Regions from separate parts of the Rahnella sp. P4_A8 genome, predicted to be linked through region 3. Evidence: predicted binding sites of a transcription regulator. Region 3 holds the regulator's gene; each other region holds the start of a gene.
What was found. Region 3 encodes Fur, which represses iron uptake genes when iron is present. Its sites were predicted from a motif close to ATAATAATGAGAACNACTATCAA; they were not measured.
Positions count from the first base shown of each region.

Region 1: AC1DUO_RS18530 (TonB-dependent siderophore receptor) is a predicted target of Fur. The motif match lies at 1,898-1,920, and genes of this name have one in related genera.
Region 2: feoA (ferrous iron transporter A) is a predicted target of Fur. The motif match lies at 2,559-2,581, and genes of this name have one in related genera.

Region 1 covers NZ_JBFUHK010000047.1:4,527-8,818, reverse strand. Annotated here, with positions in the region: gene AC1DUO_RS18540 (glycoside hydrolase family 3 protein) at 1-1,026, shown strand, start outside; gene AC1DUO_RS18535 (O-methyltransferase) at 1,033-1,716, opposite strand; gene AC1DUO_RS18530 (TonB-dependent siderophore receptor) at 2,068-4,179, shown strand.
Region 2 covers NZ_JBFUHK010000005.1:91,630-95,921, reverse strand. Annotated here, with positions in the region: gene feoB (Fe(2+) transporter permease subunit FeoB) at 1-2,079, opposite strand, end outside; gene feoA (ferrous iron transporter A) at 2,166-2,390, opposite strand; gene AC1DUO_RS04535 (Tex family protein) at 2,789-4,292, opposite strand, start outside.
Region 3 covers NZ_JBFUHK010000019.1:55,950-60,241, reverse strand. Annotated here, with positions in the region: gene chiP (chitoporin ChiP) at 242-1,612, shown strand; gene chiQ (ChiQ/YbfN family lipoprotein) at 1,626-1,961, shown strand; gene fur (ferric iron uptake transcriptional regulator) at 2,090-2,545, opposite strand; gene fldA (flavodoxin FldA) at 2,858-3,385, opposite strand; gene AC1DUO_RS12335 (methyl-accepting chemotaxis protein) at 3,807-4,292, shown strand, end outside.

The sequences.
Region 1 (4,292 bases), on a different contig from region 3:
ATGCCGACATATTCAATCCTGAAAAATGTTTCCGTGGACGGCAAACCGCTCGAACAGGTCGGTGCCGGATTCAGTCATCAGTTGCTGACCGACATTCTGCGCGGACAATACGGTTTCAAAGGCGTCATTCTCAGCGACTGGCTGATCACCAGCAATTGCGAAAACGAATGCCTGAACGGTTCGCCGGAAGGTAAAGAACCGGTGCCCGGTGGCATGTCGTGGGGTGTCGAGAATCTGACGCCGCAACAGCGTTTCGTGAAGGCGGTGCTGGCGGGTGTCGATCAGTTTGGCGGCGTGACCGACTCACAGTTGCTGGTCAGCGCAGTGCATGAAAAGCAACTGACTGAACAGCGCCTGGATGAATCTGTTGTGCGTATTCTTGAGCAAAAATTCCAGACCGGACTGTTTGAAAATCCGTATGTCGATGTGCAGAAAGCCACCCAAACCGTCGGGCGCGCTGACTGGCAAAAAGAAGCCAATTCGGCGCAGGGACATTCACTGGTATTGCTGCAAAACACCGATGATGTGTTACCGCTGAAAAAGGGCAAAAAGATCTGGCTGTACGGCATAGCACCGCAGGCCGCGACGGCAGCCGGTTTTACCGTGGTGGATGCGCCGGAGAAAGCCGATATTGCGCTGATCCGCGCCCATGCCCCGTACGAGCAACCGCATAAAGCCTGGTTCTTTGGCAAGCACCATCACGAAGGCTCGCTGGCCTTTACCGGTGACAACGCGGATTATCAGGCGATCGTGAAAGCCAGCAAAGCAGTGCCGACAATCGTCACCGTTTATCTCGACCGTCCGGCGATCCTGACCAACGTGAAGGACAAAGCGAAAGTGATTATCGGCAATTTCGGTGTCAGCGATACCGTTTTGTTTACGCGCCTGACCAGCACCGAAGCCTATACCGGTAAGCTGCCGTTTGAACTGCCATCGTCTGAAGAAGCCGTGCTCAGACAACAATCCGATATGCCACATGACAGCGAAAATCCGCTGTTTGATATTGGCTTTGGTCTGGCGCGTTAAGCCCTGTTAACCGGTGACCCGCGCCAGCACAAAACCGTCCCAGCCTTTGCTGCCGACGGTTTGCAGCGCGGTCGCTGATAAACGCGGTTCCTGTTCAATCATCTCAATAAAGCGACGCACACCCTGCACCCGGGCGTCGTCGCTGTACGGATCCACCACCGCGCCGTCCCGCACCACATTATCGCCAATAATTAATGTCCCCGGTTTCGACAATTTCAGCGCCCATTCCAGATAAAGCGGATTGCTGGGTTTATCGGCATCAATAAAAATCAGGTCAAACGGCGCTTCCGCCGCGAGCGTGGGCAAGGTTTCTGACGCAGGCCCGGTGTGTAAGGTAATTTTATCCTGCAAACCGGCCAGCTCAATGTTGGTTTGTGCGATGCGCGCATGATGCGGATCGGCTTCCAGCGTCACGACTTTTCCGAGCGCCGGTAACGCCCGCGCCAGCCAGATAGTGCTGTAAGCGCCGAGCGTGCCGATTTCTAAGACTTTCTGTGCGCTGATGATTTGGGCGAACAGCGCCAGTAATTTTCCCTGATTGGGTGCTACATCGTGTGCGGGTAAACCGGCCTGATGATTGTTTTTCAGTACCTGATCCAGAACCGGATCGCTGTCCACTAAATGACTCACCAGATAGTTGTCAACCGCTGCCCATTTCCTGCTGTATTCCTCCGGACTCCCCTGACCCATTTTCGCCTCCCGGCCGTGAATTTTACATAGAGAACATGATTAAAAAACTCACTATTAACCCTAATCACTTCCGGCCATTTTGCTCAGATTTTTATTGCCGCAATTAAAAAACCCTCGTTTTCATCAGGTTAAAAATGCGTCACTTCACATTTTTGGCGTAAAGTTCCCTTGAATTTGTAAAATAATAATGATAACAATTATCATTAAGTTTAACATCCGTCACGTTTCGGTTAAGTGACTGCCCTTCGCACGTCATGCTTTTGTGCGGAACACATGTTGGCTTTTGGGTTTATTACACACGCATCAATTAATCACTCAATCATTATTGAGTTATTTATAGGGATTATGAATATGTTGTTGGCTTTCCCCCTCAAACGCTCGGTGCTTATGTGCGCGCTGGCAATGCCGGTTGCCTCAATGGCTGCTGAAGACACCGTCATTGTCAAAGCCGCGCCTGCGGATACCGCCGATGCTCCGACGCAGGGTTACAGCGCGAAAACCAGTAAAAGTGCGACCAAAACGGATCAGCCGCTGATCACCACCGGTCAGGCCGTTTCTGTTGTGACCCGTCAGCAAATGACTGACCAGAACGCCACCACGGTTAACGCTGCACTGAACTACACGCCAGGCGTATTCACCAACTTTGCCGGCGGCGCAACGCGTTATGACACCATTTCCCTGCGCGGTTTCCACGGCGGTGACGTCAACAACACCTTCCTCGATGGCCTGCGGATCCTGAGCGATGGCTCGACCTATAACTCCATTCAGGTTGATCCGTGGTTCCTGGAACGTATTGATGTGGTGAAAGGACCGTCTTCTGCGCTTTACGGCCAGAGCATTCCCGGCGGTGTGGTGGTGGAATCCACCAAGCGCCCGCAGTTTGCTGAAGAAGGTCACTTCCAGCTTTCCGGTGGCACGCAAAATACCAAAGGCGGCGCATTCGATTACACCAATGCCATCAACGATCAGCTGGCATTCCGTCTGACCGGGATGACCCGCAGCAGCGATACGCAGTACGATCACCAGCGTGAAGAGCGTTACGCGATTTCGCCACAGTTGCTGTGGACGCCGGATGAAAATACCTCGCTTTTACTGCGCGCATATCTGCAAAAAGATCCGTCCGGTGGCTACCACGCCGCGGTTCCGGCTGACGGCAGCCTCTACGGGCAGAAACTGAGCCGGGGTTTCTTCGATGGCGAAAGCACCCGCAACCAGTTCAAACGCTGGGAGCAAATCTACAGCTACGAATTCCAGCACGCGTTTAACGACGTCTGGTCATTCCGCCAGAACGCCAACTACACCCATTCCAACACCGAACTGGATCAGGTGTATCAGGCGGGCTGGAATGCGGACCGTACCAAGATGAGTCGTTATTATTCCGGTGAGAAGTCCTCGCTGGATACTTTTGCGATTGATAACCAGCTCGAAGCGGATTTCGCGACCGGCGAACTGGCACATAAAGTGGTGATCGGTTTCGATTACTCCCACTTTATCAATGATGTGAAATCTGACGCTGCTTACGCTGAAAACCTCAACCCGTACACTGGCGTTGGCGGTGATGCACTGGATTATTACAGTCATAAACGCGGTAAAAACCGTTATGAGCAGATGGGTACCTATCTGCAAGATGAGATGAACTGGAACAAATGGTATCTGACCCTGTCAGGCCGTTACGACACGCTAAAAACCTCCAGCCGCAGTTACGAAAGCATCTACGGCACCACCAGCAACAGCGAACGTAAAGACAGTCATTTCAACAGCCGCGCTTCCCTGCTGTACGCCTTTGACAGCGGCATTTCACCGTACGTCAGCTACAGCCAGGCGATGACGCCATCTGCCCTGCCAGGCGCTGACGGCACGCTGCTGAAACCGATGCAGAGTGAGCAATACGAAGCCGGGATCAAATACCAGCCGGTCGGCACTTCCGATATGTACACCGCGGCGCTGTATGATCTGACGCAAAAAGACGTGGGTAACCGCGTGGTAGTCGGCAGCTACTACGAGCCGGCAGGTAAAATCCGCTCACAGGGTCTTGAGCTGGAAGCTAAGAAACAGGTTACCGAACGCTTTAACGTGATGGCCGGTTACACCTACAACAAAGTGCGTATCCGTGATGCGGCTGAGAACAACGGCAACACGCCGTATGTGACGCCAAAACAAATGGCTTCCATCTGGGGTCAGTACAACACGCCGATTGGTGTGGATATGGGTGCAGGTGTGCGTTACATCGGCACACAATGGGCGGATAACGAAAACACCCGCCACATGCCTTCTGCCACGCTGGTTGATGCGTCACTGCGTATGAATCTGGTGCAGTTCAATCCGCAACTGAAAGGCGCGTATGTGCAGCTGAATGCTAACAACCTGTTCGACAAGAAATATGTCGCAGCCTGTTACGGCACCAGCTACTGCTACTGGGGTCAGGAACGTACCGTGGTTGCTACAGTAGGTTATGATTTCTGATAGATTTTTTCAGCTCCTCCCCCTGCGAAGGGGGAGGCTGGGAGGGGGTTTTAAGGGCTAACACCTTGTTTAAGAAAACCTTAACTTTTGATTTAGAACTTAATACCCCACCC
Region 2 (4,292 bases), on a different contig from region 3:
CCAGCTACGGCTGGTTTCACGGGCAATCGCCCCCATCACCGAGACGCAAGGCACGTAAAGCAATACAAAGATCAGGTAGCTGTAAGCCGAAATCGCCGAACCAAATTTGGTGCTCATGACGCCCATTGAGCTGACGCCCATTTCACCGTCGCCTTTGCTGGCTTCGATCGGGTTCGACAGCACGCTGATGCTGAAGGTATCTTTCAGACCCTGCCAGGTTTCTTTTACCGCGCCGCCCAGTTCATCGAACAGGTTAAAACTGGCCGCATCGAAGGCTTCATTGGTGATGTGTTCGGCGGTATATAGCGTGTTCAGCGTACCGACCACCACCTCTTTTGCCATCGCACCGGTGACCAGACCCACGGTCGCCTGCCAGTTGTCAGGATGTACGCCCATCGGCGAGAGCACCGGTGTCAGCACTTTACTGACTGACGCCAGCGCCGAGTCATTGATGTTATCCACCGCCTTGCCGCTGAACGAGAAACTGTTCAGTGCGCCGATGAAAATACTGGCAATCACGATCACCTTACCGGCGCGCAGTACGAAACCTTTCAGACGTTGCCACGTTTGCAGCAGCAGGCTTTTCAGGTGCGGAACGTGATACACCGGCAGTTCCATCACAAACGGCGAGGCTTCGCCGCGCATGATGGTGTATTTCAGCAGCAGTCCGGTCAGGATAGCGACCACGATGCCCAACAGATACAGCGAGAACACCACGGATGCGCCGTCCTGCCCGAAAAAGGCCGCAGAGAACACCGCAAAAATCGCCAGACGTGCGCCGCATGACATGAACGGCGCCATCATCACGGTGATCAGCCTTTCACGCGGCGCATCCAGCGTGCGGGCACCCATAATAGACGGCACGTTACAGCCGAAACCGACAATCAGTGGCACGAAGGATTTACCCGGCAGGCCGAGCGACTGCATCAGCCTGTCCATGACGAACGCGGCACGTGCCATATAACCGGAGTCTTCAAGGAACGACAGAAACAGATACATCATGCCGATTTGTGGCACCAGCGGCAGCACGGTATTGATACCGCCACCCAGCCCCTGTGCCAGAAAAATGGTCAGCCATTGCGGGAAATGCAGGGTAAAGCCAATCCACTGCATGCCCTGAATGAAAATCGCGGCGGAGCCGATATCGAAAATCGGCTGCAGCGCACCACCGATGTTGATGGCCAGCACGAACATCAGATACATCACCAGCAGGAAAATCGGTACGCCCAGAAAGCGGTTGAGGATCACGCGATCGAGCACCTGCGTCAGTTTATTCGGCGCCGTAAGGTGGGAGTTGCTGATCTCTGCGCAAAGCGCCGCGATGCTCTGATAACGCGCATCGGCGATCAGCAGTGCCGGATCGTCCAGTTTCTGCTCAGCCAGCCGGGCTCTCACCTGCGGCAATAATGCCTGTGCGTTGCCTGCGTGCGTCTGGCTATAAATATCCCCTTCAAGAATTTGCAGTGCCAGCCAGCGGCGTTGTTGCAGCGCCATGGCTGGCGGCATTTCGGCGGCCAAGACATCGACTTCCTGTTGTAAAACCGGATGATATTGCACACGTTCCAGCACAGCCACTTGTGGCAATTCGTCGATGGCGGCTTTCAGTTCTTTGATGCCGCTGGCACGGGTAGAAACCAGCGCCACCACAGGGCAACCCAGACGAGCAGACAGCGCAGGGATATCAATATTGATGTTCTGGATTTTGGCGATATCCAGCATGTTCAGCGCCACGATGCATGGCACGCCCAGTTCCAGCAGTTGCAGTGTCAGGTATAAATTGCGCTCGAGGTTTGAGGCATCGACGACGTTGATCATCAGATCCGCGTCGCCGCTCAGAATGTAATGGCAGGCAATTTGTTCATCGAGCGAAGTTTGCTCGGAAATGGTGGTCAGGGAATAGGTACCCGGTAAATCCACCAGCGTAATCTGGTGCGCTGCGGTGGCAAACTGACCTTCTTTGCGCTCGACGGTCACGCCTGCCCAGTTACCGACACGCTGGCGTGAACCGGTTAACTGATTGAAAAGCGTGGTCTTACCTGAGTTTGGGTTACCAATCAGGCCGATCGTTAATGGTTTCATTCGATAAAATCTACGTGTCAGAAAAGGTAAACATGCAAGCCCGGGGCCGCAGCGAAAAATGAACTGTCAAAGGCCTGATGTTGGGATCAGGCCATCATCTCGAGCTGGAGGAGATCGAGGTCTTTTCTGCGGACGACGAGGCTGGTACGGCGGGTTTCGATTTGTACCGGATCACCCATCGGCGCAACGCGGATAATGTTGAAAAATGACCCCGGTAACATCCCGAGTGACAACAGTTTCTGCCGGTAAGCCGGGCTGATTTCGTGTGAAAAGCCGGTAATTTTATAAGCACGTTTTGATTGAAGTTGCATAGTTCCTCGCGAAGCATTCAGGCATTTTGGGGGCAGCGTGACAAAGGTTACGCCGCGCTTCCGTGCCCGGTGATCTCACTTAACTGCGAAATATTGCTCAGAAATTGTCCATGGTGCGAAATTGTCAGCCTGTGGCTGACGGCGTATTGAATACGCAAAGAAGTACAAACGAGAATAGTTATCATAATTAGTACGCGTATAGAGACAAAAGAAAAGAGGGGGTGCCTCTTCACGGGAATCTCCACCGCGTCGCTATCGTATGCCTGCCGGATGGCCGATTTATTGATTTACCTCAGTGATTGATTCATTAAGACAGAGTTTAAAAAGTGTCGAAAAAAGATACATAAAAAAAGCCGCTGGATATCAGCGGCTTTGGTGTGGCGGGGAAAAACGAAGAATTAACGTTTTTTGCCGAGCGCGGCGGCCAGAGCATCGGCCATCGCGTTATTGCCTGCTGGCGCGGCATTGCGGCCCGACGGTTTGTTTGGCGCGTGGCGTTTCTGATTGTCTCGTGAATCTGACGCTGGCGCGGAAGAACGGCGCGCGGGTGCTTCGCCCGGTTGCTCGTCCAGTCGCATGGTCAGCGCGATACGTTTGCGTTGCAGATCGACTTCCATCACTTTGACTTTGACGATGTCGCCGGCTTTCACCACTGTGTGGGGATCTTCGACGAATTTGTTCGCCAGTGACGAGATGTGAACCAGGCCGTCCTGATGGACACCAATATCGACGAACGCACCAAAGTTGGTGACGTTAGTGACAGAGCCTTCGAGGATCATGCCCGGCATCAGGTCGTTCATGGTTTCAACGCCCTCGGCAAAGGTCGCGGTTTTAAACTCTGGACGCGGATCGTGCCCCGGTTTTTCCAGCTCTTTGATAATGTCGGTGACCGTCGGCACACCGAACTGCTCATCGGTGAATTCGCTGGCTTTCAGGCCACGCAGCACATTGGAATCGCCCATCAGTTCTTTCAGCGCCAGCTGTGTCGCCGCCAGAATGCGTTCCACTACCGGATAGGTTTCCGGGTGAACTGTCGAGGCATCAAGCGGGTTGTCGCCGTGGTTGATACGCAGGAAGCCCGCGCATTGCTCAAAGGCTTTTGGCCCCAGACGGCTGACTTTCAGCAACTGTTCGCGGTTACGGAACTGACCGTTTTCGTCGCGCCAGTTAACGATATTCTGCGCCATCATGCGTGTCAGACCGGCCACGCGGGTCAGCAGGGGAACGGATGCGGTATTGAGATCAACACCCACGGCGTTCACGCAGTCTTCGACCACGGTATCGAGTTTTTTCGCCAGCTGAGACTGGCTGACGTCGTGCTGATACTGACCAACACCGATGGATTTCGGGTCGATTTTCACCAGCTCCGCCAGCGGATCCTGTAATCGACGGGCGATAGAGACTGCGCCGCGAATAGAAACATCCAGATCCGGGAATTCCAGCGCCGCCAGTTCGGAGGCGGAATACACCGATGCACCGGCTTCACTGACAATCACTTTCTGCGCTTTTACCGCCGGGAACTGTTTTTGCAGCTCAAGGAAGAAGCGCTCGGTCTCGCGGGACGCGGTGCCATTACCGATCGCCACCAGTTCGACATTATGTTTGATGCACAGCGCGGCAACCTGTTGTGCGGCTTTTGCTGCCTGACCGGTATGGGGATAAACCGTATCGATATCCACCAGTTTGCCGGTGTTATCCACAACGGCGACTTTTACACCGGTACGTAAACCCGGATCGAGACCCATAGTGGCGCGCATACCGGCGGGGGCGGCCATCAGCAAATCGTGCATGTTGCGGGCAAAAACGTTGATCGCTTCATCTTCGGCGCGTTCGCGCACGGTGCCCATCAGCTCGGTTTCGAGGTGCAGCAGCACTTTGATACGCCATGTCCAGTTGACCACG
Region 3 (4,292 bases):
TACCTCTGTAATGCTTTTTCATCTTTATGTGCACTTTGTCATATTTCGATAATTAATGATTAATTACTCATTGATAATTCGCGTCGCGAAAAATACTCTTGATGTTGATTTAACCGGTTACGCCTCTGGCGACCGCTTTTTATACCCGTTTGGGTTTTGCTCGTTTTTTTAGTCAACATGAGGAATCTCTATGCACAAGCACCGTAACAGGGGCAGGGGATCGGCTTACCTGAAACCTGCCATGTATTCTCTCGCCGGCACCTTACTGGGTGGCGGAATGATGTTTTCACAAGGGACCAAAGCAGCCGGTTTTATTGATGATTCCACACTGACCGGCGGTGTGTACTACTGGCAGCGTGAACGTGACCGCAAGGACATGGATCCGGCGAGTGACCACTACAAAGACTATACAACCAACCTTTCGCATTCTACCGCTAACCTGAACCTCGATTTTTCTTCCGGCTATGCCTGGGACATGTTTGGTATTGATATCGCAGCCTTTACGGCGATTGAAATGGCCGAGAGCAGCGAGAGCGGCCATCCCAACGAAATCGCCTTTTCTAACAGCAACCGCGCCTACGACGAAGATTACTCCGGGGATAAAAGTGGGGTCAGTCTTTATAAGGCAGCCGGTAAATTCAAATATGGCGGATTCTGGGGGCACGCAGGGTATATTCAGCCTACCGGACAGACGCTGATCGCACCGCACTGGAGCTTTATGCCGGGTACGTATCGCGGTGCGGAAGCCGGTTATAAACACGATTTCGGTGACCCGGGTGAACTGAGTTTCTCCTATATGTGGGCTGATGAATATAAATCGCCGTGGCATCTGGAAATGGATGATTTCCGCCAGAATGACAAGAAAACCGGCGTTTCTTATATTCATTCGCTCGGTGCGAAATATGATTTTAAAAATGACTTCGTACTGGAAGGCGCATTTGGCCAGGCTGAAAGTTATGTCGATCAGTACTTTGCTAAGGCCTCGTACAAAATGGATCTGCTGGGCAATCCGCTGACCACCAGCTATCAGTTCTATGGTGCAGAAGACCGCATCAGTGACAAGAATGATCCGAACAGTCTGTATGACGGTCTGGCATGGTTGCAGGCACTGACCTTTGGCTATACCACCGGGCAGTTTAACTGGCGTCTGGAAGGGACGATGGTGAAAGCGGAAGGGAATCAGGGCTACTTCCTGCAGCGCATGACCCCGACTTATTCTTCCTCAAACGGCCGTCTTGATGTGTGGTGGGACAACCGCTCGGACTTCAACGCCAACGGTGAAAAAGCAGTATATGCCGGCGTGCTTTATGATCTGGCGAAATGGGACCTGCCGGGGTTCGCGGTCGGTGGTTCGTACGTCTATGCGTGGGATGCCAAACCGAGCACCAACGCCGCTTATGACCAGAGCCAGCGTCTGAAAGAAAGCGCATGGAGCCTGGATGCGCTGTACACCATTCAGGAAGGGCGCGCCAAAGGGACGTTGTTCAAACTGCATTACACCCAGTACGACAACCATTCGGACATACCGAGCTGGGGCGGCGGTTACGGCAACATTTTCCAGGATGAAAAAGACGTGAAATTCATCGTTATCGCTCCATTTACTATTTTCTGAGGTCGCTATGTCGATGAATAAATTACTGATGATCATGGTTTCGGCTGTTTTGCTGGCCGGTTGTGCACCCACCGCCGATCAGGCACAAATATCCCAAACGCGGGAAGATTACCGTGCCTGTATCAATACGTCAGAAGGCAATCCGGACAAACTGGCATCCTGCGAGGTGTTACTGAATAAACTGAAACAGGAAAAAGCCCACCAGCAATTTGCAGAACAGGAGACGGTGCGCGTGGTGGATTATCAGCGATGTCTGACGGCGCGTAAAACTGGCGACGGTCAGGCATATGCTGCTGATTGCGGGAAAATCTGGCAGGAAATAAAAACGAACAATTCACCTAAGCCGTGAATCTCAGCAGCGAAACATACCCCGGCTTGCCGGGGTTTTTTATGCCTGCTATCCGGGCTCAATCTGCGTCGATATCAGACATAAAAAAACCGCTTTTCAGCGGTTAATTTAGTCAAAGCCTGTGCAGATTACTGCGCAGGTTTATCGTTGTGCAAAGAGTCATCTTCGCGGCAATCGCCTGCTTCACAGTGGCCGTACAGATACAGGCTGTGGTTGGTGAGCTTGATACCGTGTTTCTTAGCAATCTCACGCTGACGACCTTCAATATATTCGTCACGGAATTCGATCACACGACCGCAATCCAGACAGATCAGGTGGTCGTGGTGATGTTGCTGGGTCAGTTCGAATACGGACTTGCCGCCTTCGAAGTTATGACGGGTGACAATACCGGCGTCGTCAAACTGGTTCAGAACGCGGTAAACCGTCGCCAGGCCAATTTCTTCACCCATATCAATCAGTTGCTTGTAAAGATCTTCCGCACTAACGTGATGACCTTCCGGCGCTTGCAGCACTTCCAGGATTTTGAGGCGCGGAAGCGTGACTTTTAAGCCGGCTTTCTTCAGTGCGGTGTTGTTGTCAGTCATGCGGATTCAGTCCTGTTACTATGTGCTAATCAAGTTGAGGCATGCAGCCTGTGGCATCGGCGGCACAAAATTATTCGTTTAGTCTCTTCGTTTAACGCAATGTGCCAATTCTCGTCAACGACAGCCTGTTAATAAAGATCACAAATTGCCGGTCACATTTGGAATGCAACGACTTGATCAATAGAAAAAACAGAGGAACTCAGTGTACCTTGATACGACCGAAAGTTACAATTTTGTAGCAGTTAAATTGTTAATTTCAGTAATAGTTTGGCCCTTCAATTGTAGAATAAATCCTCAGGGCCAACAGGGTTTTTAGCCAATAATTTCAGAAAGGCTAAGTTCTTCTGTGATCTGTTTCACCCAGGCATCAACACGTTCGCTGGTCAGTTCGGGCTGACGATCTTCGTCAATTGCCAGTCCTATGAAGTGCTTATCATCCGCCAGGCCTTTAGATGCTTCAAAGTGGTAACCTTCGGTAGGCCAATGTCCGACAATCACTGCGCCGCGTGGCTCAATGATATCGCGCACGGTGCCCAGCGCATCGCAGAAATATTCGGCGTAGTCTTCCTGGTCACCGCAACCAAACAGTGCCACCAGCTTACCTTCGAAATCTATCTCTTCCAGCGTTGGGAAAAAGTCGTCCCAGTCACACTGCGCTTCACCGTAATACCAGGTTGGAATGCCGATAAGCAAAATATCGAATTTTTCCAGATCCTCTTTGCTGCTCTTCGCAATGTCATGCACCTCTGCAACATCTTTACCCAATTGCTTCTGGATCATTTTTGCGATGTTTTCGGTGTTACCTGTATCGGATCCAAAGAAGATACCTACAACGGCCATAAGATTACCTAACCTCTTGTTCTCAATGAAGTGCTCTGCAACGCAGGCAATAATAATGCAGATGATAGCAAACTCGTGCGGCGGAGAATATGCTTCTGCTCGCCTTCTTAACTGGGAAATAAGTTTATCGGGCAATATTTTTAAGTGTTATCGCCTTTGTGTGCTTTCACCTGCGGCGAATTAACCTCAGGGTTAATGAGGTCAAAAGCAAGTTTGAGAAATAAGTCGTCACAATACTAAATTTCGAGAACATTCCGCCGATAGATGATTCGGGAGCAATCTCAACATAATAAAGAAATCGATGCCCGGAGAGGTGTTCAAACATGTCCTGGGGCACTTGCCTGCTGGTTACCTGTCTTGATTCTCCGCATCCCCGTCAATCCTCAGGCCAGAAACAGACATGTTTCGAGAGAGGCATATCGTGCAGTTTTTAAAAAATATCACCATCAGGGCCGCTTTATTAACCATTCTTGGCATCTTTTGCGTCATGTGGGCAGGTGTTTCCCTTTACACCGTCACCTCACTGGACACACTGACCCAAAATACCAAAAATAGTACCGAGCTGGTCAACAATATGGCGCTGATCAATAAAGGAAATGATCAGTATTTTCGTACCGTGACGCGCCTGAGCCGCGCCGTGGCACAGCTTCAGGCCGATCCGTCAAAAGGTCCGGAAATTTTTGATACCGCCAAACAATCACTCAGCGGGCTGACGCAGGCACTGGCCAGTTTTAAAGCGGCACCGCATCCGGGGCTGGAAGATTCCTCCGTGCAGGAATTGATCACCAGTTGGGAAAATCTGATCACGCAGGGCGTCACGCCATTGTTCGACGCAGCCCGCAGCAAAAATACGGAGTCCTATAACCAGCTAGCCAATTCCACCGTACCTGCACTGAGCCGCAGCTTT